2 regions of the Paenibacillus sp. CAA11 genome follow, and region 2 is predicted to be linked to the other one. Evidence: a T-box and tRNA genes for the amino acid it is inferred to sense, from the RefSeq annotation. Region 2 holds a T-box; the other holds one or more tRNA genes.
What was found. The T-box of region 2 lies ahead of DCC85_RS17065 (valine--tRNA ligase). A T-box ahead of a tRNA ligase gene usually reads a tRNA of that ligase, here a tRNA-Val.
Positions count from the first base shown of each region.

Region 1: it has a tRNA-Val gene. The T-box ahead of DCC85_RS17065 (valine--tRNA ligase) is inferred to sense a tRNA for this amino acid. The anticodon was not compared.

Region 1 is NZ_CP028922.1:141,021-151,566, reverse strand. It holds gene lgt (prolipoprotein diacylglyceryl transferase) at 1-923, opposite strand, end outside; gene hprK (HPr(Ser) kinase/phosphatase) at 935-1,876, opposite strand; gene DCC85_RS00750 (ABC transporter ATP-binding protein) at 2,040-3,161, opposite strand; gene DCC85_RS00745 (PucR family transcriptional regulator) at 3,285-4,379, opposite strand; tRNA gene DCC85_RS00740 (tRNA-Lys) at 4,535-4,607, opposite strand; tRNA gene DCC85_RS00735 (tRNA-Tyr) at 4,616-4,700, opposite strand; tRNA gene DCC85_RS00730 (tRNA-Phe) at 4,712-4,784, opposite strand; tRNA gene DCC85_RS00725 (tRNA-Asp) at 4,867-4,943, opposite strand; tRNA gene DCC85_RS00720 (tRNA-Thr) at 4,957-5,032, opposite strand; tRNA gene DCC85_RS00715 (tRNA-Val) at 5,038-5,113, opposite strand; tRNA gene DCC85_RS00710 (tRNA-Met) at 5,133-5,209, opposite strand; tRNA gene DCC85_RS00705 (tRNA-Ser) at 5,242-5,333, opposite strand; rRNA gene DCC85_RS00700 (23S ribosomal RNA) at 5,402-8,332, opposite strand; tRNA gene DCC85_RS00695 (tRNA-Ala) at 8,562-8,637, opposite strand; tRNA gene DCC85_RS00690 (tRNA-Ile) at 8,655-8,731, opposite strand; rRNA gene rrf (5S ribosomal RNA) at 8,771-8,887, opposite strand; rRNA gene DCC85_RS00680 (16S ribosomal RNA) at 8,996-10,546, opposite strand, start outside.
Region 2 is NZ_CP028922.1:3,645,629-3,656,174, forward strand. It holds gene murC (UDP-N-acetylmuramate--L-alanine ligase) at 1-896, opposite strand, end outside; gene DCC85_RS17060 (bifunctional folylpolyglutamate synthase/dihydrofolate synthase) at 956-2,329, opposite strand; gene DCC85_RS17065 (valine--tRNA ligase) at 2,430-5,102, opposite strand; T-box leader at 5,163-5,436, opposite strand; gene DCC85_RS17070 (LysM peptidoglycan-binding domain-containing protein) at 5,510-7,132, opposite strand; gene DCC85_RS17075 (RluA family pseudouridine synthase) at 7,274-8,170, opposite strand; gene hemL (glutamate-1-semialdehyde 2,1-aminomutase) at 8,167-9,468, opposite strand; gene hemB (porphobilinogen synthase) at 9,539-10,543, opposite strand.

The DNA.
Region 1 (10,546 bases), 1.4 Mb from region 2:
TCCTTTTGTCTTGAGGAAATAATCGGATCACTGTAACGCGGAGGCTTAGGATTACGCGTCCGTCTGTAAATAATCAGCAGCATAGCACCAATTACAATCAGAACAGCCAGCAATTGCGAGATTCGGACATTTCCGTAAGCCGGGTCAAGCGCTCCATGCTCAAACCCAAACCATTCAAGCGGCTTCCACAAGCCGTTGACCAGCGTGGCTAACCAGTCTGGGCCTTGAAAGGCCAAGCTGTCTGTTCGCAGCCCTTCGATATAGAAGCGACCGATCGAGTACCAGATGAAGTAAGTAAAAAACAGTTCCCCGGCGCGCATAAACTTCTGACGACGCAGGACGAACAGCAGAATAATGCCAAGCAAGTTCCATAAGGACTCATACAAGAAAGTAGGGTGATGATACACGCCTTCTACATTCATCTGATCCACAATAAAAGAAGGCAGATGAAGATGTTCCCTCAAAAAGGTCTGCGTGGTTGGCCCCCCGTAAGCCTCTTGGTTCACGAAGTTCCCCCAGCGGCCAATCATTTGTCCTGCGATCAGCGACGGTGCACAAATATCTACAATTCTCCAGAAATTGTAGCCCTTCACACGTACAAATATGACCGCACATATGATGGCCCCGATGAGTGCTCCATATATGGCTATACCGCCATTCCATATTTTAAATACGTCCCAGAAATTATTCTTATATTCGTCCCATTTGAAGGCGACGAAGTAGATCCGGGCTGCGATGATCGCCGAAGGGACGCCCAGCAGAAGCAAATCCATAAAGAAGTCCTGCGGGATGCCGAAGCGCTTGCCTTCGCGGATAGCCAGAAGCAAGCCTACAAGCGCTCCAGTTCCTAAGATCAGTCCGTACCAATGTACATCCAAACTACCGATCGAAAAGGCGATCGGATTTAATAACAATGTTCCCACAGTTCACACTCCTAATCCAAATCGTCGATATCTTCCGCTATGGTCTCCGTCAGCTTTGCTGTGAACTGAAGAGCTGCATTATAGCCCATCCGTTTGAGACGGAAATTCATAGCTGCCACCTCAATAATGACAGCAAGGTTACGACCTGGACGAACCGGCACGGTAACAAGCGGTACATCCGTATCAATAATTCGCGTCGTTTCTTCATCCAGCCCGAGTCGGTCATACTGCTTCTCCTGCTGCCAGGCTTCGAGCCGGATCACCAGCGTGATTCGTTTATTGTTTCGAATGGCGCCGGCACCGAACAAGGTCATGACATTAATGATGCCTACCCCGCGGATTTCCAGTAGATGACGGATCAGTTCCGGAGCTGTGCCGTGAAGCTGGTTATCCGAAGTTTGGCGAATCTCCACCGCATCATCCGCAATAAGTCGATGACCTCGTTTAACAAGTTCCAGAGCCGTTTCACTCTTACCAATTCCGCTGCTTCCCGTAATAAGCATCCCGACGCCATAGACATCCACAAGCACGCCATGAATCGTTGCCGTGGGTGCGAGTTTACGCTCAAGGAAGCCTGTAATCCGGCTGGAGAGAATGGTTGTAGCCATATTGCTGCGCAGCACAGGGACATCCTTCTCTGCGCTGACTTTGATTAATTCCTCCGGCACATCCAGAGAGCGCGTCAAAATAATGCATGGCGTAAGCTCACTGCTGCACAGCCGTTCCATACGGTCTCTGCGCTCCTCCTCCGGAAGCATATGAAAGAAGGCAAGCTCTGTCTTCCCTAGAATTTGTACCCGTTCTGGCGGGTGATATTCGAAGTAACCGGCCATTTCCAGTCCTGGGCGATACAAATCATCTACGGTAATCGACCGTTTGAGGCCTTGTTCACCTGAGACGACCTCTAGTCCAAATTGGTTCACCAATTCTGACACTTTTACTTTTTTAGCCATGTTTGTTCTCCTTTTCCCAAAAATCGGGGCTACCTGTCATTGTATTCATCCTATCGGAAAATGAGCGGTAAATCAATTACAACCGTCTTTTTTCGCATGCGCTTTCAAGAAAAAGAATGCCAAAAGGCCGCCCAGTAGGGCGGCCTTTTCTGTGAATCCTATATTAGTTGAAGAATACGTTCAACTCAGTTTCTTTGTCAAAGATATGAATCTTGTTCATATCAATCGCCAGCTTCACATTGTCACCTTCACGTGTAGTCGAACGTCCATCTACACGGCCAATAACTGTATCATTACCTACGCCGCTCAAGTAGAGGAGCATTTCATGGCCAAGGTTCTCAGTAACGTCTACGCGACCTGTGAAGATAGTTCCAGGAGATGCTTCCAGGAATACTGGCTCTTCATGGATATCCTCAGGACGAACGCCCATGATCACTTCTTTACCAATGTATCCGCCTTGTTTAAGCAGTCCTGCTTTACCTTGCGGTACCTCTACTTTGAGGCCGCTGGAAGTAAAGATCACAGCACCGTTCTCTTCTGTAAGCTGACCGTTGATGAAGTTCATCGTCGGGGAACCAATAAATCCGGCAACGAAGATGTTGGTCGGTTGGTTGTAAAGTTCTTCTGGAGAAGCTGCCTGTTGAATGATGCCGTCCTTCATAACGACGATACGGTCACCCATTGTCATCGCTTCGATCTGATCGTGCGTTACGTAAATACAAGTGGTTTCAAGACGTTTAACCAGCTTTGTAATTTCGGCACGCATCTGACCGCGAAGTTTCGCATCCAAGTTGGAGAGCGGTTCGTCCATCAGGAACACTTGCGGGTTACGCACAATCGCGCGTCCCAAGGCTACCCGTTGACGTTGACCACCGGAGAGTGCTTTTGGTTTACGATCAAGCAAATGCTCGATATCGAGAATCTTAGCCGCTTCACGTACGCGTTGGTCGATCTCTTCCTTCTTCGTCTTACGAAGCTTCAGACCAAACGCCATGTTTTGGTATACGTTCATATGAGGATACAAGGCATAGGATTGGAATACCATTGCAATATCGCGATCCTTAGGAGCTACGTCGTTAACAACGCGATCTCCAATATACAGCTTACCTTCAGAAATTTCTTCAAGACCTGCGATCATACGCAGTGTTGTAGACTTACCACAGCCGGAAGGACCAACCAGTACAAGGAACTCCTTGTCTGCGATATCCAAATTAACATCAACAACGGTTGCTTTGTCGGAACCAGCATATTTCTTGTAGATATGTTCTAAACGTACACCTGCCATGAGATTTGCCCCCTAAGGTAAAATTTAATAATAAGAATGATCAGAAATGAAATCGGATACAATTTATAAGTTTATATTAAACCATTCGTTGTTAGGTTACCACCAACAAACTGCACAAAAAACCTATTTTCTTTTCGTCACTTTATACAATAATAGAGTTAGCTTCACAAGAACCGCATCCCGGAAGCTTCTCACATCAAGTCCGGTCTCCTGCTTAATCTTATCCATGCGGTACAGCAGCGTATTACGATGAATGTATAGGCGCTTCGCCGTCTCACTTACATTGCAGTCCAATTGAAAGAAGGTCTCTAGTGTCGTAAGCGTCTCTGCATCATTGAAGATGCCGGTTCCTACACCCATCTGCTCTATAAAGAGCTTACGCTGACTATCTGGAATGCTGTAAATCAAACGCTCCAGATAGAGATCCCACGGAAGATGAATATGCTCAGACACATGGAACATCCGCCCCATCAGCACGGTCTCTCGTAAGAGCAGCGCCGTCTCGGTAAGCGTACGCAGCGGCACTATCGGCTGGGCTACAGACAGATGGAAGTTACCTACCCACTCATTGGAGATCAATTCATAAATCCCTTGGCACAAATCGAGAAGCATCGCCCGTTCGGCCTCAGTTCCTTCTTCGCTTTCCTCGATAAGCCCTTCTAGTTGGTTCTCCCTTGCAAGAATAATCCATTCTTGATCCTGCAGGGGTATTAAGATTACATCCACGCCAAAATAGCTCCGCAAAAGCTTGTTCAACTTGGTATAGCCCATTTCTGCACTGAGGCTGCTTTCACAGCTGAGTAGAAATGGCACAGCAGAACTCGATAATTTCGACTTGAGTGTCATCTCTTCAGGAATATCAGTGCTCAGATTACCACTCTTTAGCTGCTGATGAAGCCAGTGGCCAAACTGCCTCATGACGGTTTCCTCATCACTCTTCACAAAGGCTGGCGATGCTTCCCCCGACTTCGCTGCCGTCTGAAGAAGAAGCTCCACCAGCTTTCGCTCAGATTCAGTTAAGCTAGATGCATCCATCTCCCACAACAAAACGGAGGAATTCTCATACTTCCATGGAAAAAGAAGCTTGCCTGCCCGCTCGGCAGAACTATTCCCCGCATCCCCGGTTACTCGCGTCCATTGCTGCAGATCCATCGCTCTCTCTTGAAGAGGCTGACCAAGTACGTTTTCCAACTGCTGTTTAAGGATCAATATCTCCATAAAAAACGCCTTTCCTATCTATTTTGGAATATGGTTCATTTTAACACATCCAATGCCAGACCTCACCTTTATGAATTTATACAGCTTAGACACAAAGGACTTAAACATAACAAAAAACCGCTAACCAAATGGTTAACGGTCTCTTGTACAGCGGATGAGCCATGAAGGACTCGAACCTTCGACACCCTGATTAAAAGTCAGGTGCTCTACCAACTGAGCTAATGGCTCTTACTTACTGGTGGAGGCTGATGGATTCGAACCACCGAACTCGACGAGAACAGATTTACAGTCTGCTGCGTTTGGCCACTTCGCTAAGCCTCCAAAACAAAAAGTGGCTCGGGACGGAATCGAACCGCCGACACGAGGATTTTCAGTCCTCTGCTCTACCGACTGAGCTACCGAGCCATAATACTATTTAGTCAAAAAAATAAAGTGGCGGCTATGAACCTCCCCACTTACGTGTTCGACCAAGCAATTGGGATATGAATGGCGGAACCGACGGGATTCGAACCCGCGATCTCCTGCGTGACAGGCAGGCATGTTAGGCCTCTACACCACGGTTCCGCAATATTCATAATGGTGCCGGCGAGAGGACTTGAACCCCCAACCTACTGATTACAAGTCAGTTGCTCTACCAGTTGAGCTACACCGGCACATATGGTGGAGGCTGAGGGGTTCGAACCCCCGACCCTCTGCTTGTAAGGCAGATGCTCTCCCAGCTGAGCTAAGCCTCCATATGTTATATATAGTTATTGGTAGCGGCGGAGGGGATCGAACCCCCGACCTCACGGGTATGAACCGTACGCTCTAGCCAGCTGAGCTACGCCGCCATAATATTCAAGTTCCATGAATGATTGTTCGATGGCGGAGAGAGAGGGATTCGAACCCTCGCACCACTTACGCAGTCTAACCCCTTAGCAGAGGGTCCCCTTATAGCCACTTGGGTATCTCTCCAAAAGCAATACATTCAAGTTGATCCTTGAAAACTGGATACGAAACGTCATTGCGCTTTACACTCTAAATAGGATAAGCCCTCGACCGATTAGTACTGGTCAGCTCCATGCATTGCTGCACTTCCACCTCCAGCCTATCTACCTCGTCGTCTTCAAGGGGTCTTACTAATTGGGAAATCTCATCTTGAGGGGGGCTTCACGCTTAGATGCTTTCAGCGCTTATCCCTTCCGCACTTAGCTACCCAGCTGTGCTCCTGGCGGAACAACTGGTGCACCAGCGGTGCGTCCATCCCGGTCCTCTCGTACTAAGGACAGCTCCTCTCAAATTTCCTACGCCCACGACAGATAGGGACCGAACTGTCTCACGACGTTCTGAACCCAGCTCGCGTACCGCTTTAATGGGCGAACAGCCCAACCCTTGGGACCTACTTCAGCCCCAGGATGCGATGAGCCGACATCGAGGTGCCAAACCTCCCCGTCGATGTGGACTCTTGGGGGAGATAAGCCTGTTATCCCCAGGGTAGCTTTTATCCGTTGAGCGATGGCCCTTCCATGCGGTACCACCGGATCACTAAGCCCGACTTTCGTCCCTGCTCGACTTGTCAGTCTCGCAGTCAAGCTCCCTTTTGCCTTTGCACTCTTCGAATGATTTCCAACCATTCTGAGGGAACCTTGGGGCGCCTCCGTTACTCTTTAGGAGGCGACCGCCCCAGTCAAACTGCCCACCTGACACTGTCCCCGCACCGGATTACGGTACCAGGTTAGAACTCCGATACGATCAGGGTGGTATCCCAACGTCGCCTCCACCGAAGCTGGCGCTCCGGCTTCCTAGGCTCCCACCTATCCTGTACAAATCGTATCAAAGTCCAATATCAAGCTGCAGTAAAGCTCCATGGGGTCTTTCCGTCTTGTCGCGGGTAACCTGCATCTTCACAGGTATTAAAATTTCACCGGATCTCTCGTTGAGACAGCGCCCAAGTCGTTACGCCATTCGTGCGGGTCAGAATTTACCTGACAAGGAATTTCGCTACCTTAGGACCGTTATAGTTACGGCCGCCGTTTACTGGGGCTTCGGTTCACAGCTTCGGGATTACTCCCTAACCGCTCCCCTTAACCTTCCAGCACCGGGCAGGCGTCAGCCCGTATACTTCGCCTTGCGGCTTCGCACAGACCTGTGTTTTTGCTAAACAGTCGCTTGGGCCTTTTCACTGCGGCCCCCTCGGGCTATTCACCCTACCGAGGCACCCCTTCTCCCGAAGTTACGGGGTCATTTTGCCGAGTTCCTTAACGAGAGTTCTTCCGCGCGCCTTAGAATTCTCTTCTCGCCTACCTGTGTCGGTTTACGGTACGGGCACCTTCACCTGGCTAGAGGCTTTTCTTGGCAGTGTGAGATCATGACCTTCGCTACTGTAATTTTCACTCCCCATCACAGCCCAGCCTTAAAGTGTGCGGATTTGCCTACACACCAGCCTCACTGCTTGGACGGACATCCATCAGTCCGCGTCACTACCCTGCTGCGTCACCCCATCGCTCATAACGGTTTACGGTGGTACAGGAATTTCCACCTGTTGTCCTTCGACTACGCCTTTCGGCCTCGCCTTAGGTCCCGACTTACCCTGAGCGGACGAACCTTCCTCAGGAACCCTTAGGCTTTCGGCGGATCAGATTCTCACTGATCTTTTCGTTACTCATACCGGCATTCTCACTTGTGTACTCTCCAGCGCTCCTTACGGTACACCTTCAACGCATACACAACGCTCCCCTACCCCTGATGCAAAGCATCAAGCCATAGCTTCGGTGGTGTGTTTAGCCCCGTTACATTTTCGGCGCAGAGTCACTCGACCAGTGAGCTATTACGCACTCTTTAAATGGTGGCTGCTTCTAAGCCAACATCCTGGTTGTCTGTGCAACTCCACATCCTTTCCCACTTAACACACACTTGGGGACCTTAGCTGATGGTCTGGGCTGTTTCCCTTTTGACAATGGATCTTAGCACTCACTGTCTGACTCCCGGATATGAGTCCATGGCATTCGGAGTTTGACTGAGCTTGGTAACCCTTGGCGGGCCCCGCACCCAATCAGTGCTCTACCTCCACGACTCTTTTCTTCCGAGGCTAGCCCTAAAGCTATTTCGGGGAGAACCAGCTATCTCCGAGTTCGATTGGAATTTCTCCGCTACCCCCACCTCATCCCCGAACTTTTCAACGTTCGTGGGTTCGGGCCTCCAGTGCGTGTTACCGCACCTTCACCCTGGACAGGGGTAGATCACACGGTTTCGGGTCTACGCCCACGTACTCAATTCGCCCTATTCAGACTCGCTTTCGCTGCGGCTTCGGCTCTTCACCTTAACCTTGCACGGGAACGTAACTCGCCGGTTCATTCTACAAAAGGCACGCCATCATCCATATAGAGGACTCTGACTTCTTGTAAGCACACGGTTTCAGGTTCTGTTTCACTCCCCTTCCGGGGTGCTTTTCACCTTTCCCTCACGGTACTGCTTCGCTATCGGTCGCTAGGGAGTATTTAGCCTTACCAGATGGTCCTGGCGGATTCATACGGGGTTTCACGTGCCCCGCACTACTCGGGATCCGTCTCGGAGGGAACACATTTTCACCTACAGGGCTTTTACCTTCTCTGGCGGGCCTTTCCAGACCTCTTCAACTAACCTGTTCCTTTGTAACTCCATGTGAGACGTCCCACAACCCCAGAGAGCAAGCTCTCTGGTTTAGGCTGTTCCGCGTTCGCTCGCCGCTACTGACGGAATCACTCTTGTTTTCTCTTCCTCAGGGTACTTAGATGTTTCAGTTCCCCTGGTCTGCCTCTTCACACCCTATGTATTCAGGTATGAGTGACTGGCTATTACACCAGCCGGGTTTCCCCATTCGGACATCCCCGGATCAAAGCTTGCTTACAGCTCCCCGAGGCCGTATCGTTGTTCGCCACGTCCTTCTTCGGCTCCTAGCGCCTAGGCATCCTCCGTGTGCTCTTAATAGCTTAACCTAATCGCTCGGATTTTGGACCGACACGTTCTGTTGTTCCTTGGTTTCTCGATTGAAATGAATCAAGGTTGAAACCCACTCACAAAGGATCGATCGTCTCCAAAATACCTCGCTCTGTAGCTATCACTTCACTTGTTCTCTTCGATCACAAGTTTCAGCTAAAGAGATGTTTCTAAAACGCAATTTCGTTTCGTTATCCAGTTTTCAAGGATCAAGAATTAGAACTTTTATGGTGGAGCCAAGCGGGATCGAACCGCTGACCTCCTGCTTGCAAGGCAGGCGCTCTCCCAGCTGAGCTATGGCCCCATATTATTTGTTAGGAATGGTGGGCCCTAGTGGACTCGAACCACCGACCTCACCCTTATCAGGGGTGCGCTCTAACCAGCTGAGCTAAGGGCCCTAACATTATGCAATTAATGTAACCCAAAAAACGGGTTGCGCTTGGCGACGTCCTACTCTCCCAGGACCCTGCGGTCCAAGTACCATTGGCGCTGGAGGGCTTAACGGTCGTGTTCGGGATGGGTACGTGTGGAACCCCTCCGCCATCATCACCAAACGCATGAGAGTTCGAACTCTCAAAACTGACCAACGAGTGAGATCGTTTGGTTAACTCCAGGTTAACCGATATTTGAATGTCTTCACCACCGAAGACGATTCTCCATAGAAAGGAGGTGATCCAGCCGCACCTTCCGATACGGCTACCTTGTTACGACTTCACCCCAATCGTCTACCCCACCTTCGGCGGCTGGCCCCCTTGCGGGTTACCTCACCGACTTCGGGTGTTGTAAACTCTCGTGGTGTGACGGGCGGTGTGTACAAGACCCGGGAACGTATTCACCGCGGCATGCTGATCCGCGATTACTAGCAATTCCGACTTCATGCAGGCGAGTTGCAGCCTGCAATCCGAACTGAGACCGGCTTTTCTAGGATTCGCTCCAGATCGCTCCTTCGCTTCCCGTTGTACCGGCCATTGTAGTACGTGTGTAGCCCAGGTCATAAGGGGCATGATGATTTGACGTCATCCCCACCTTCCTCCGGTTTGTCACCGGCAGTCACTCTAGAGTGCCCAGCTCGACCTGCTGGCAACTAAAGTTAAGGGTTGCGCTCGTTGCGGGACTTAACCCAACATCTCACGACACGAGCTGACGACAACCATGCACCACCTGTCTCCTCTGTCCCGAAAGAAAGGTACATCTCTGTACCGGTCAGAGGGATGTCAAGACCTGGTAAGGTTCTTCGCGTTGCTTCGAATTAAACCACATACTCCACTGCTTGTGCGGGTCCCCGTCAATTCCTTTGAGTTTCAGTCTTGCGACCGTACTCCCCAGGCGGAATGCTTAATGTGTTAACTTCGGCACCAAGGGTATCGAAACCCCTAACACCTAGCATTCATCGTTTACGGCGTGGACTACCAGGGTATCTAATCCTGTTTGCTCCCCACGCTTTCGCGCCTCAGCGTCAGTTACAGCCCAGAGAGTCGCCTTCGCCACTGGTGTTCCTCCACATCTCTACGCATTTCACCGCTACACGTGGAATTCCACTCTCCTCTTCTGCACTCAAGCCACCCAGTTTCCAGTGCGACCCGGAGTTGAGCTCCAGGATTAAACACCAGACTTAAATGGCCGCCTGCGCGCGCTTTACGCCCAATAATTCCGGACAACGCTTGCCCCCTACGTATTACCGCGGCTGCTGGCACGTAGTTAGCCGGGGCTTTCTTCTCAGGTACCGTCACCTCAAGAGCAGTTACTCTCTCAAGCGTTCTTCCCTGGCAACAGAGCTTTACGATCCGAAAACCTTCATCACTCACGCGGCGTTGCTCCGTCAGACTTTCGTCCATTGCGGAAGATTCCCTACTGCTGCCTCCCGTAGGAGTCTGGGCCGTGTCTCAGTCCCAGTGTGGCCGTTCACCCTCTCAGGTCGGCTACGCATCGTCGCCTTGGTGAGCCGTTACCCCACCAACTAGCTAATGCGCCGCAGGCCCATCCGTAAGTGACAGATTGCTCCGTCTTTCCCAAATCCCTCATGCGAGGAACTTGTGTATCCGGTATTAGCTACCGTTTCCGGTAGTTATCCCAGTCTTACAGGCAGGTTGCCTACGTGTTACTCACCCGTCCGCCGCTAAGTTATTTAGAAGCAAGCTTCTAAATAACTCCGCTCGACTTGCATGTATTAGGCACGCCGCCAGCGTTCGTCCTGAGCCAGGATCAAACTCTCC
Region 2 (10,546 bases):
ACCTGGAATCTTCTCTTGGCACCATGGAATTGAGAAATAGCCCCAGCAATTTGCTCAAATGGAATTTCAGCTTCCAAACACACAATTACAGTCGCCATTGCATTATATACATTGTGCATTCCCGGTACGGAGAGCTCGATCGTTCCAAGGGATTTTCCAGCATGATTCATGGTAAAGGAGACCCGACGATCTCCAAGCACAATATTGCTGGCGGTATAATCACAGGCTTGCTCGATTCCATAGGTAACCACATTCCGGTTCACCTTAGGCAGCAGCTCACGCACTATAGCGTCATCCCCGCAAACCACGGCCTTTCCATCTGGCTTTACCTGATTCAGGAATTGTACATAAGCTTCCTTCAGACGCTCGAAATTTCCGTCGTAATTCTCCAGATGGTCAGCCTCAATGTTCGTCACGACCGCTAAGGCCGGATGATATTGCAAGAATGAGCCATCACTCTCATCCGCCTCAGCAACGACATACTTGCCTTGTCCCGCTTTGGCATTGGTTCCGATATTCATAATCTCGCCACCAATGATATAGGTCGGATCCGTTCCGGTCTCTTCCATAACAAGAGCAATCATCGAGGAGGTTGTGGTCTTACCGTGTGCTCCTGCTACAGCGACGCCGCTTCGCTCGTTCAGAAGTCTTGCAAGCATTTGAGAGCGGTGCAGCACAGGAATGCCCTGCGCCTGCGCTTCAACCCGCTCCACATTATCTTTAGGCAGTGCAGTAGAGTAGACAACCAGGTCTGCTCCATGCACTTGCTCTGCGGTATGTCCAATATATATCTTGGCGCCCTTGGCCGCCAGCTTCTCTGTTAATTCCTGCGAGGCTACATCCGAACCCGTTACAGTATAGCCCATCTCCAACATCACCCGGGCAATCGCGCTCATTCCATAACCGCCGATCCCGATGAAATGTACGTGTTCTAATGTTGTATTTGCCAATGTGTTCACCAGCCTTTTTCAGAATCGGTTTGATGTAATAGAGCAGCGCGCACGTCGGATATTAAATAGAGCGTGCCCGACACCACTCCAAGGTCTTCTTGTGTAGTCCGTAACCGAAGAAGCTCCAAAGCTTCTCTCCAGTCCGGCTCCACAATGAGTTCCAGAGTCGGCTTCGCCTTGGCTTCCCGCAGCTGCTGAACCAGCTCAGCCAAAGCCTCGGCGTCCATCTTACGACGGAAATCCGGCTCTGTTACAATAAGCGTATCCACTATTGGTAATATATGCTCCAGATATGCTCGATGATGCTTATTAGATAACATTCCCATCATCAAATTCAAATGACGGTAACGGTAAATCTCTGGAATGGAGCGAGCAAGCGTCTCTGCTCCTTCAGGGTTATGCGCGCCATCAAGCACAACGCGCGGATGGTCCTGCACCAATTCCAGCCTGCCTGCCCAAGCAGCCCCTTTAAATCCGTTCAAAATATCTTCATCTTCAAATACAAAAGCCATGTACTGCCTCAAAATTTCAAGCACCATCATGGCGCCAGCGGCATTCTTGCACTGGTGCTCACCCTGCAGTGTAATTTCAATGGGGAGCTCGCGGAACGGCCCCTTGAACAGAAACTGCTGTCCTGCTCCGTTAAGGCCAGTCCGTTCATAACTGAATTCCTCACCCAGCAGGTATAGCGTAGAAGATTTCGCAGCAGCGGTCTGCTTGAAGACCTGAATGGCTTCCGGCTGCTCTGCACAGCTGACGACAGGAACACCCGGCTTGATGATTCCTGCTTTCTCACTAGCAATCTGCTCTATGGTATCGCCCAAAATATCCGTATGGTCCATGCCAATATTGGTAATCAGGCAAACGATCGGAGTAACTATATTCGTTACATCCATCCTTCCCCCGAGCCCAGTTTCCCATACTACAACATCGGGGTAACATACCTCTGCATAGTAGAGGATAGCAAGCGCGGTGGATACCTCGAACATCGTTGGAGACCCCAGCTCTGTCCCTGTAATTTGCTCTACCAACGGGTATAGACGGTTAGACAGCCCTAGAAGCGTGTTCTCAGGGATGTCTTCCCCATTATATTGAAAACGGTTTGTAAACTTCGTAATATACGGTGACGTAAACGTCCCTACCGAATACCCTCCGCGAAGCAGCGTACTCGTTAGAAAAGCGCAGGATGAGCCCTTTCCGTTCGTTCCCGCTACATGAATAAACTTCAGCTTTCGATGCGGGTTGCCTAGCATCTCAAGCATTCGTTCAATGCGTTCTAGACCTGGGCGGATGCCAAACGGAATCAGTCCATTAATCCAGTCGACCGCTTCAGCATAGCTGCGCAGCGGCTGGGAATTACCTTCTTCGGTTGCCCCCATGATATATCACCCTTTTTCCCGTCCCTCCAGCTAAGCTAATTCTATCCTAGTAGAAGCCTCAGCCCGAGGGACGCTTCTCTCATCTACAGTTATTGTAGTTTTAGCCTTTTAACTCTTGAATTCTCGCCAGTACCTTATCGCGCTTCTGCGCATAGTCCACTTGCTTGGCGCGTTCTTCCTCAATCACCTTGGCCGGAGCCTTGGCAACAAAGCCTTCATTGGCCAGCTTTTTCTCCACGCGTTCAACTTCTTTATTTAAATGATCCAGTTCCTTCTCCAAACGAGCGATCTCCTGCGCAATATCAATGAGCCCCGAAAGCGGCAGATACAGCTCTGCCCCTGTAACTACAGCGGTCATAGCTTTATCCGGAGCCTCTGCGCTCAACGAGAAGCTGAATTCGGAAGTATTGCAGAAACGGCGTACGTAATGCTCATTCCGAGCGATAATATCTTCAAGCTCTGCTGAACCCGGCTTAAGAATGAGCTCAATTTTCTTGCTCATCGGCACGTTCACTTCAGCACGGATATTGCGGACAGAACGGATGATATCCATAAGCAGATTCATTTCCTGCACAGCTCCCTCTGCTTCAAACGCCGGGTCATATACCGGCCATTCGGCGAGTGTGATTGTCTCGCCCTGATGAGGGAGATGCTGCCAGATTTCTTCGGAAATAAACGGCATGAACGGATGGATCAGGCGCAGTGTTCGGTCCAGTACGTAAGCAAGCACAGACTGTGTCTTCGCTTTAGCCGCTTGGTCTTCCCCATAAAGGGAAAGCTTCGCAAACTCAATGTACCAGTCGCAGAGATCATCCCATATGAAGTTGTACAGGAGGCGTCCGGTCTCACCAAATTCGTAGGCATCCATCAGCCTTGTAATATCACGCGCTGTCTCATTCAAACGATGCAAAATCCAGCGGTCAGCTGTACTGAGCGTTCCGCTAATGTCGATCTCCTCCGCTTTAACACCTTCAAGATTCATCAAGGCAAATCGGGAAGCGTTCCAAATCTTGTTCGCAAAGTTACGCGCCTGTTCTACGCGCTCCCAGCGGAAACGCAGGTCCTGACCTGGCGTGCTGCTTGTAGAAATCATATAACGCATGGCATCCGTACCATACTTCTCGATAACTTCAAGCGGGTCCACACCATTCCCCAGCGACTTAGACATTTTACGCCCTTCACTGTCCCGAACCAGTCCGTGCATCAGCACGTCCTTGAACGGAATCTCGCCCGTAAATTCAAGTGCTGTAAAGATCATCCGGGCAACCCAGAAATAAATAATATCGTAACCGGTAACCAGCACATCGGTCGGATAATAGCGTTTGAGGTCTTCGCTCTCTGTATTTGGCCAGCCTAATGTAGAGAACGGCCAAAGTGCAGAGCTGAACCAAGTATCCAGAACGTCCTCATCCTGGCGGATATTGTCGGTACCGAGCTTGGCCCTCGCCTCTTCCTCCGAGCGGGCAACCACCACCTCGCCCGTTGCTTCCGAATACCAGGCCGGGATGCGATGACCCCACCACAGCTGACGGGAGATACACCAGTCACGGACATTCTCAATCCAGTGCAGATAAGTCTTCTCAAAGCGCTCAGGCACAAAGTTAACGCCTTTGCCGGATTTCTGAGCCTGAATCGCTGCATCAGCCAGCGGCTGCATCTTCACAAACCATTGTGTCGACAAATATGGCTCGACCACTGCTCCGGTTCTCTCACTGTGTCCTACCTGATGAACATGCTCCTCGATCCGGATCAGTACCCCAAGCTCCTTCAGTTCGGCAACAATCTGCTTGCGTGCATCACTGCGGTCAAGACCTTGGTATTTGCCGGCTTCTTCATTCATCGTGCCCGTCTCGTCCATCACCGTAATCTGCGGCAGATTATGACGAAGACCAAGCTCAAAGTCGTTCGGATCATGAGCAGGCGTAATCTTTACCGCACCGCTGCCGAATTCTTTATCAACATAATCATCGGCAACAATCGGAATTTCACGGCCGATAATCGGCAGAACCAGCGTCTTCCCAATCATGTCCGCATAGCGTTCGTCCTCCGGATGAACAGCTACCGCCGTATCTCCCAGCATCGTCTCCGGACGTGTTGTCGCGACTGTGATATGGCCGCTTCCATCCTTAAGCGGGTACTGCAAATGATACAGGTTACCATTGACTTCTTTATATTCAACTTCAATATCCGAAAGGGCTGTGCGTGCAGCCGGATCCCAGTTGATGATCCGCTTGCCCCGGTATATCAAGCCCTTCTCATACAGCTTAACGAATACTTCGCGTACCGCTTGAGACAGCCCTTCATCCAGCGTAAACCGCTCACGCGAATAATCCAGCGAGAAGCCCATCTTAGCCCATTGCTCATGGATTGTTTCAGCATACTGATCCTTCCATTCCCATACCTTCTCCAGAAATTTCTCGCGGCCCAGATCATAACGGGTAATTCCCTGTTCACGCAGGCGCTGTTCCACCTTAGTTTGCGTGGCAATGCCGGCATGGTCCGCACCAGGAAGCCAAAGCGCATCATAACCCTGCATTCGCTTAGCCCGAATAAGAATATCTTGAAGCGTGAAATCCAAGGCATGGCCGATGTGAAGCATCCCCGTTACATTCGGAGGCGGAATCACGATTGTAAAAGGCTTGGCATCTTTTCGCTGCCCTGCTTTAAAAAACTCTCCTTCCATCCAGTAGCGGTACCATTTCTGCTCAGCTGTCTTCGGATCGTATGTCGTCGGCATTTCCGACGAGGCGGTTTGTTGACGGTTCTCTTCCATTCCATTACCTCCAGGAACATTATCATCAATGATTTGTGAAAACAAAAAAAGCCCCACGTCTCAAAGGACGAAAGGCTCTATCTTTCGCGGTACCACCTTTGTTTCGCAAGGATCCTGTAAACCAATCGCGATAAAGAACGCGTAAGGGGCCAAGCGACACTCAATTGCAGGATAACGGCTGCATGCCGGCCCGTTCTAACCGATGATATTACGGGTTCAAACGGGCGACTTCCGGGCGACTTCGGAGAGCTGCATCCTACGGAATTTCCCAGCGCTACAATTCCGCTCTCTGTAAGGGCTATGCCTACCTACTCTTCCCGTTCATCGTCTTTGACTATAGTACATAATAACTTTCTTACCGCATATAGTCAATGCCGACAAACAAGAACCCACAGCTGCCCCTTCGCTTAAGGGATGTACAGAACTTGGCCCTCCGATAAGTTTTGCTCAGTCAGACGATTATGAAGCAGCAGCTCCCGAGGGCTTAAGCGGTAACGCTCCGCGATTTCATCGATGGTCTCTTCGCGCTGAACAATAACCAGACGCACCTTGCGGAACGGTGTCTGTTCAGACATTTTAGTCAGGAATGCCTGCTTCCAGCCCGGATCCTCGGCTTCAATGAGTGCACTGCCTTCAGGAGGAACAAGATCTTCATCAGGACGGGGATCTTCGATGGCGGATGAAGGTTTGCCGGCTCCTGTATGAAGAAGTTGGCTCAGAGCGGCGCTGTCTGTCCGTTCTGCCGAAGAGGACTCCTTCTTGCTGCCAAGCGCTATTTTCATTTCCTGCGGCTTGTCGGCCTCAGGTGCTTCTTCAGTCTCCAACTCGCTAACAGGCGCCGCACTTACAGGAACTTCTTCCCCTGACGGCTGGGCAGATTCCACATTCGCTGCAGCATCTGTATTTCCCGCAATTCCTGCAGTTTCTTCCACTGGAGACTCTTCTGCCTTCGGAGCTAGAGTTTCAGCAGCATCCGCCTGGGCTTTAGTCTCCTTGGGTACAGATTTGCTTTTGAAGAGAGTCCGCTCTGTCTCAGCTTGCTTGGATATCAAGCTATCCTCCGAATTCGCCGCTGGTGCTCTATCTGGCTTTGACTCCAGGTTTGCCTTCAGCGTCGGCTCCGGTTTTGACTCCGGTTTCAGCTTCGGCTGCGACTCCAGCTTCACCTCTGTCTGGAATTCTTCGGATTCATGCGGCTGCTCTGTACGCCATACGGGCTTAGGTACAGCACGAACAGGCTCATTCTCAAACCAAGAGTCGGCAGACAGCTCATCTGCAGGAGGCTGGGCCGTTTCCAGGCTAAGGTTCTCCTCGGCCTTTTCAGACTCCCTTCCAGCCGGTACAATGATCGGGTCGATCTGCTGAGCGGCCGTGTCTAAGAGATCTTGTCCTAATTCACTAGGAAGGTCCTGTTCTTCCACGCCAGAAGAGTTAGTACTCGAAGTCCACACCCTCTGCTCTGCCCAAAAATCAGCATTCTCCACCTGTTCCACCGCTTCACTTCCAGGATCAGCAGCAAATACAGGCTCTTCCTCTTCTTGTTCTTCTTGCACAGAGCTAACCGGTTCAGCTAGTTCGGTAAAATCCGTCTCCTCCGCAAGCTCTTGCTGCTCTCCAGAATAAGCCGCAGTATATTCACGGTTGCTCCAATCATGCGCTGACTGTGTATAAGCTGCCGTCTCAATGCCCTGCAAGGAAAGAACCCCGGTAACGTTCAGACTGCGGGGATTTAGTAAATCGACATCAAAATTCTCAATCTCAACGGCGATATCCTCTACCCGATTCACGCGGTTTAAGGGTACGGTAATCTCCACAGGAATCAAGTGAGACAATTCGCGGGTCTCTCCCTCCCCGCGGTATAAGCCTGTCAGCAGCAAATGGCCGCGCATTGTAGCATAATCATTTCCCGGCACTACCTGAATTCGAGGGTAAAGCTCAATCTCTTCCAATTCCTCAATTCCGATCTCTTCGTCCGATAAATGGACGCGCTCATAAATATCAAATCGCAATCCATAAGATTGATCAGCCAAGGACGTCTTCCTCCTTTCAGCATATCCAAAACGGGATGCTCGCTCATAACTCACGGAATATGAACCAAATCATCGCTCGTTTTTATCTATATGCTGCAAAAGGAAGCACATGCCTAACTTTTGTCCGCGAGGCGATCACTTCTATCGCTTTAACTGATCATGCAGCTCACAAATGACCGGCGGCCAAGGATCGTTCACGCTGATGAACTCTCCGGTGAGCGGATGTACAAACTCCAGAGCTTCTCCGTGGAGCGCCTGATAACGAATCCGCTTGGGATCGCCGCCATACAATTCGTCACCCAGCAGCGGGTGGCCAATATGACTCATATGCACCCGAATTTGATGGGTACGCCCCGTCTCGAGCTGCAGGCGGACCAAGCTGGCGCCACGAAGCACTTCCAGGCACTCCAGATGGGTCACAGCCGGCTTTCCGGTAGGGCTTACTCTGCGGCGCTTGGGATGATGCCTGTCTCGCCCGATCGGAGCATCAATGGTCATGCGCCCAAGCTTCATCTCTCCTTGGGCTATAGCGATATAGACGCGATGAATTTCCTTCCTCGCCATGGCGCTGTCCAGCTTAAGCTGCGCGAATTCGTTCTTTGCGTACAGCACAGGGCCGGACGTATATTCATCTAAGCGATGAATATGCCGCACAGCCGCCTGCTCACCGCTGGCCGCATAATGGGCCGCCACTGCATGTGCCAGTGTTGGCTTGCGCTCTTCGCCATCCGGATGAACCTTGCAGCCGGCCGGTTTATGTACAACGAGGCAGAAATCGTCCTCGTAAAGCACAAGCGGCGGATCACTGATCGCCGCAAAGCCGGGTTCCCGCGGCAGAAACATCCGCAGCCGGAGACGATCCCCGGCAAGGCGGATGCCCCCTGCCTCATGCAGCTGCTGCAGTAATTTTGGCGGGAACGCAAGACTTGATTGCAGCCACTGCGATGCGGCAGCCAAAGGATCGGGAGCACCTTTGACCGCCTTACCTGGCATCAGCTCAAGCCATTCGCCTCTTCGCTTATAGCTGATCCTGCTCACAGAGCCGCGAGCGCACGGCGCTGCGCCTCAATGGTCGCATCGATATCCTCGGTGGTATGAACACCGGAGACAAACATCCCCTCGAATTGGGACGGAGCTACGCTCACTCCTTCATTCACCATGGCAGCAAAATAGCGGCGGAACAGATCCAAATCACTCGTTCTAGCCGTCTCAAAGTTCACAACCGGTCCTTCCGTAAAGAAAGGGCATACCATGGAGCCGACGCGGTTAACCGTACAAGGAATTCCCTTTTCCTTCGCGTTCTGCTCAAACCCAGCCTGCAATCGTGCTGACAGCTGCTCCAGACGCTCATATACTTCCGGAGTAAGCAGTGAGAGCGTAGTGAATCCGGCCGTCATCGCCAGCGGATTTCCGCTCAAGGTTCCCGCCTGGTAAATAGGGCCTGTAGGTGCAATTTGTTCCATGATCTCTCTCTTGCCGCCATAAGCTCCAACAGGAAGGCCGCCGCCGATAACTTTTCCAAGACAAGTCAAATCAGGCGTTACCGCGAACCGGCCCTGCGCGCAGTTCAAGTCGACCCGGAAACCGGTCATCACTTCATCAAAAATCAGCACGCTGCCGTATTCTGTAGTCAAACGGCGCAGCCCTTCCAAAAATCCCGGCAATGGGGGAACGACTCCCATGTTGCCTGCAACAGGCTCGACAATAACACCTGCAATCTCCTCTCCAAAACGCTCAAAGGCAAGTTCAGCCGAAGCTATATCATTATAAGGGACGGCAATCGTGTTAGCTGCTACCCCCTCCGGCACCCCAGGGCTATCAGGCAGTCCTAATGTAGCGACCCCTGAGCCGGCCTTAATCAACAGGCTGTCTGCATGTCCGTGATAAGACCCTTCAAATTTCAGGATTTTGCTGCGTCCCGTGTAGCCACGCGCCAGACGGATTGCACTCATCGTAGCTTCTGTACCCGAATTGACCATACGCACAATGTCAATGGAAGGGACGCGTTCAGCCACAAGCTTGGCCATCGCAGTCTCCAGCAGAGTGGGCGCGCCAAAGCTCGTCCCCTTAGCAGCAGCCTCCTGCAGTGCCTTGACCACTTCTGGATGGGCATGGCCCATAATCAGAGGACCCCAAGAAGCCACGTAATCAATAAATGTGTTGCCATCAATATCGTAGACTCTTGAGCCTACTCCATGATCTATGTAAAGCGGAGTCAACCCTACCGATTTGAAGGCGCGAACAGGGCTGTTCACACCACCCGGAATATACTGCTTAGCTTCTTCAAATGCCTGCTTGGACCGTTCTTCACGGCGTCTATTATTCATCTCATTCATCTTGAGGACACGCTCCCATCTATCATTTTTAAAGCCGGGACTCTATAAGCCCCGGCCTTTCATTTCTAAATTAATTACCCTCTCGCAGCCAGCGTGCCATATCCTTGGCGAAATAAGTAATGATGATATCCGCCCCGGCCCGCTTCATTCCAAGGAGAGATTCTGTAACAATGGCCTGCTCGTTAATCCAGCCTTGCTGGGCAGCCGCTTTGACCATCGAGTATTCCCCGCTGACATTGTATGCAACGAGTGGAAGGTCAAACTCCTGCCGAAGTAGTCGAATCACGTCCATGAAGGCGAGCGCCGGCTTAACCATCAGCATGTCCGCGCCTTCTTCTACATCGCTCTGTGCTTCGCGGAGCGCTTCACGTACATTGGCCGGGTCCATCTGGTAGGACTTCCGGTCGCCAAACTGCGGAGCCGAATCCGCAGCTTCCCGGAAAGGACCGTAGAATGCAGAAGCATATTTTACAGAATAAGACATGATTGGAATATGAGCATACCCCGCCTCATCTAGCCCATGGCGAATAGCCTGAACAAAACCGTCCATCATATTGGACGGAGCGATAATATCCGCGCCTGCCCTTGCCTGGGATACTGCCGTGCGGGCTAATAGCTCCAGCGATTCGTCATTCAGCACATCTCCGTGCAGATGACCTTCATGCTCAAACGTATGAACCATCCCGCAATGGCCATGATCCGTAAATTCACATAGACAGGTGTCCGCTACCACAAGAAGCTCAGGATACAGCGATTTAATCTTGCGGGTTGCAGCCTGCACGATCCCATTCTCGTCAAAAGCCGATGAGCCTACCGCATCCTTGGTCTCAGGAATTCCGAACAGCAGGACTGATTTGATTCCTAAGTCAACGATTTCCTTCAATTCCTCTTCCAGCGTGTCTAGAGAGAAATGATATACCCCTGGCATCGAGGGAATTTCACGCTTAATTCCTGTACCGTAGGTTACAAAAATCGGTTGAATGAAGTCATCTACATTCAGCACCGTCTCGCGCACTAAGCTGCGCATGCCAGCACTTTGCCGCAAGCGGCGGTGACGAACAATTGGAAAAGCCATATC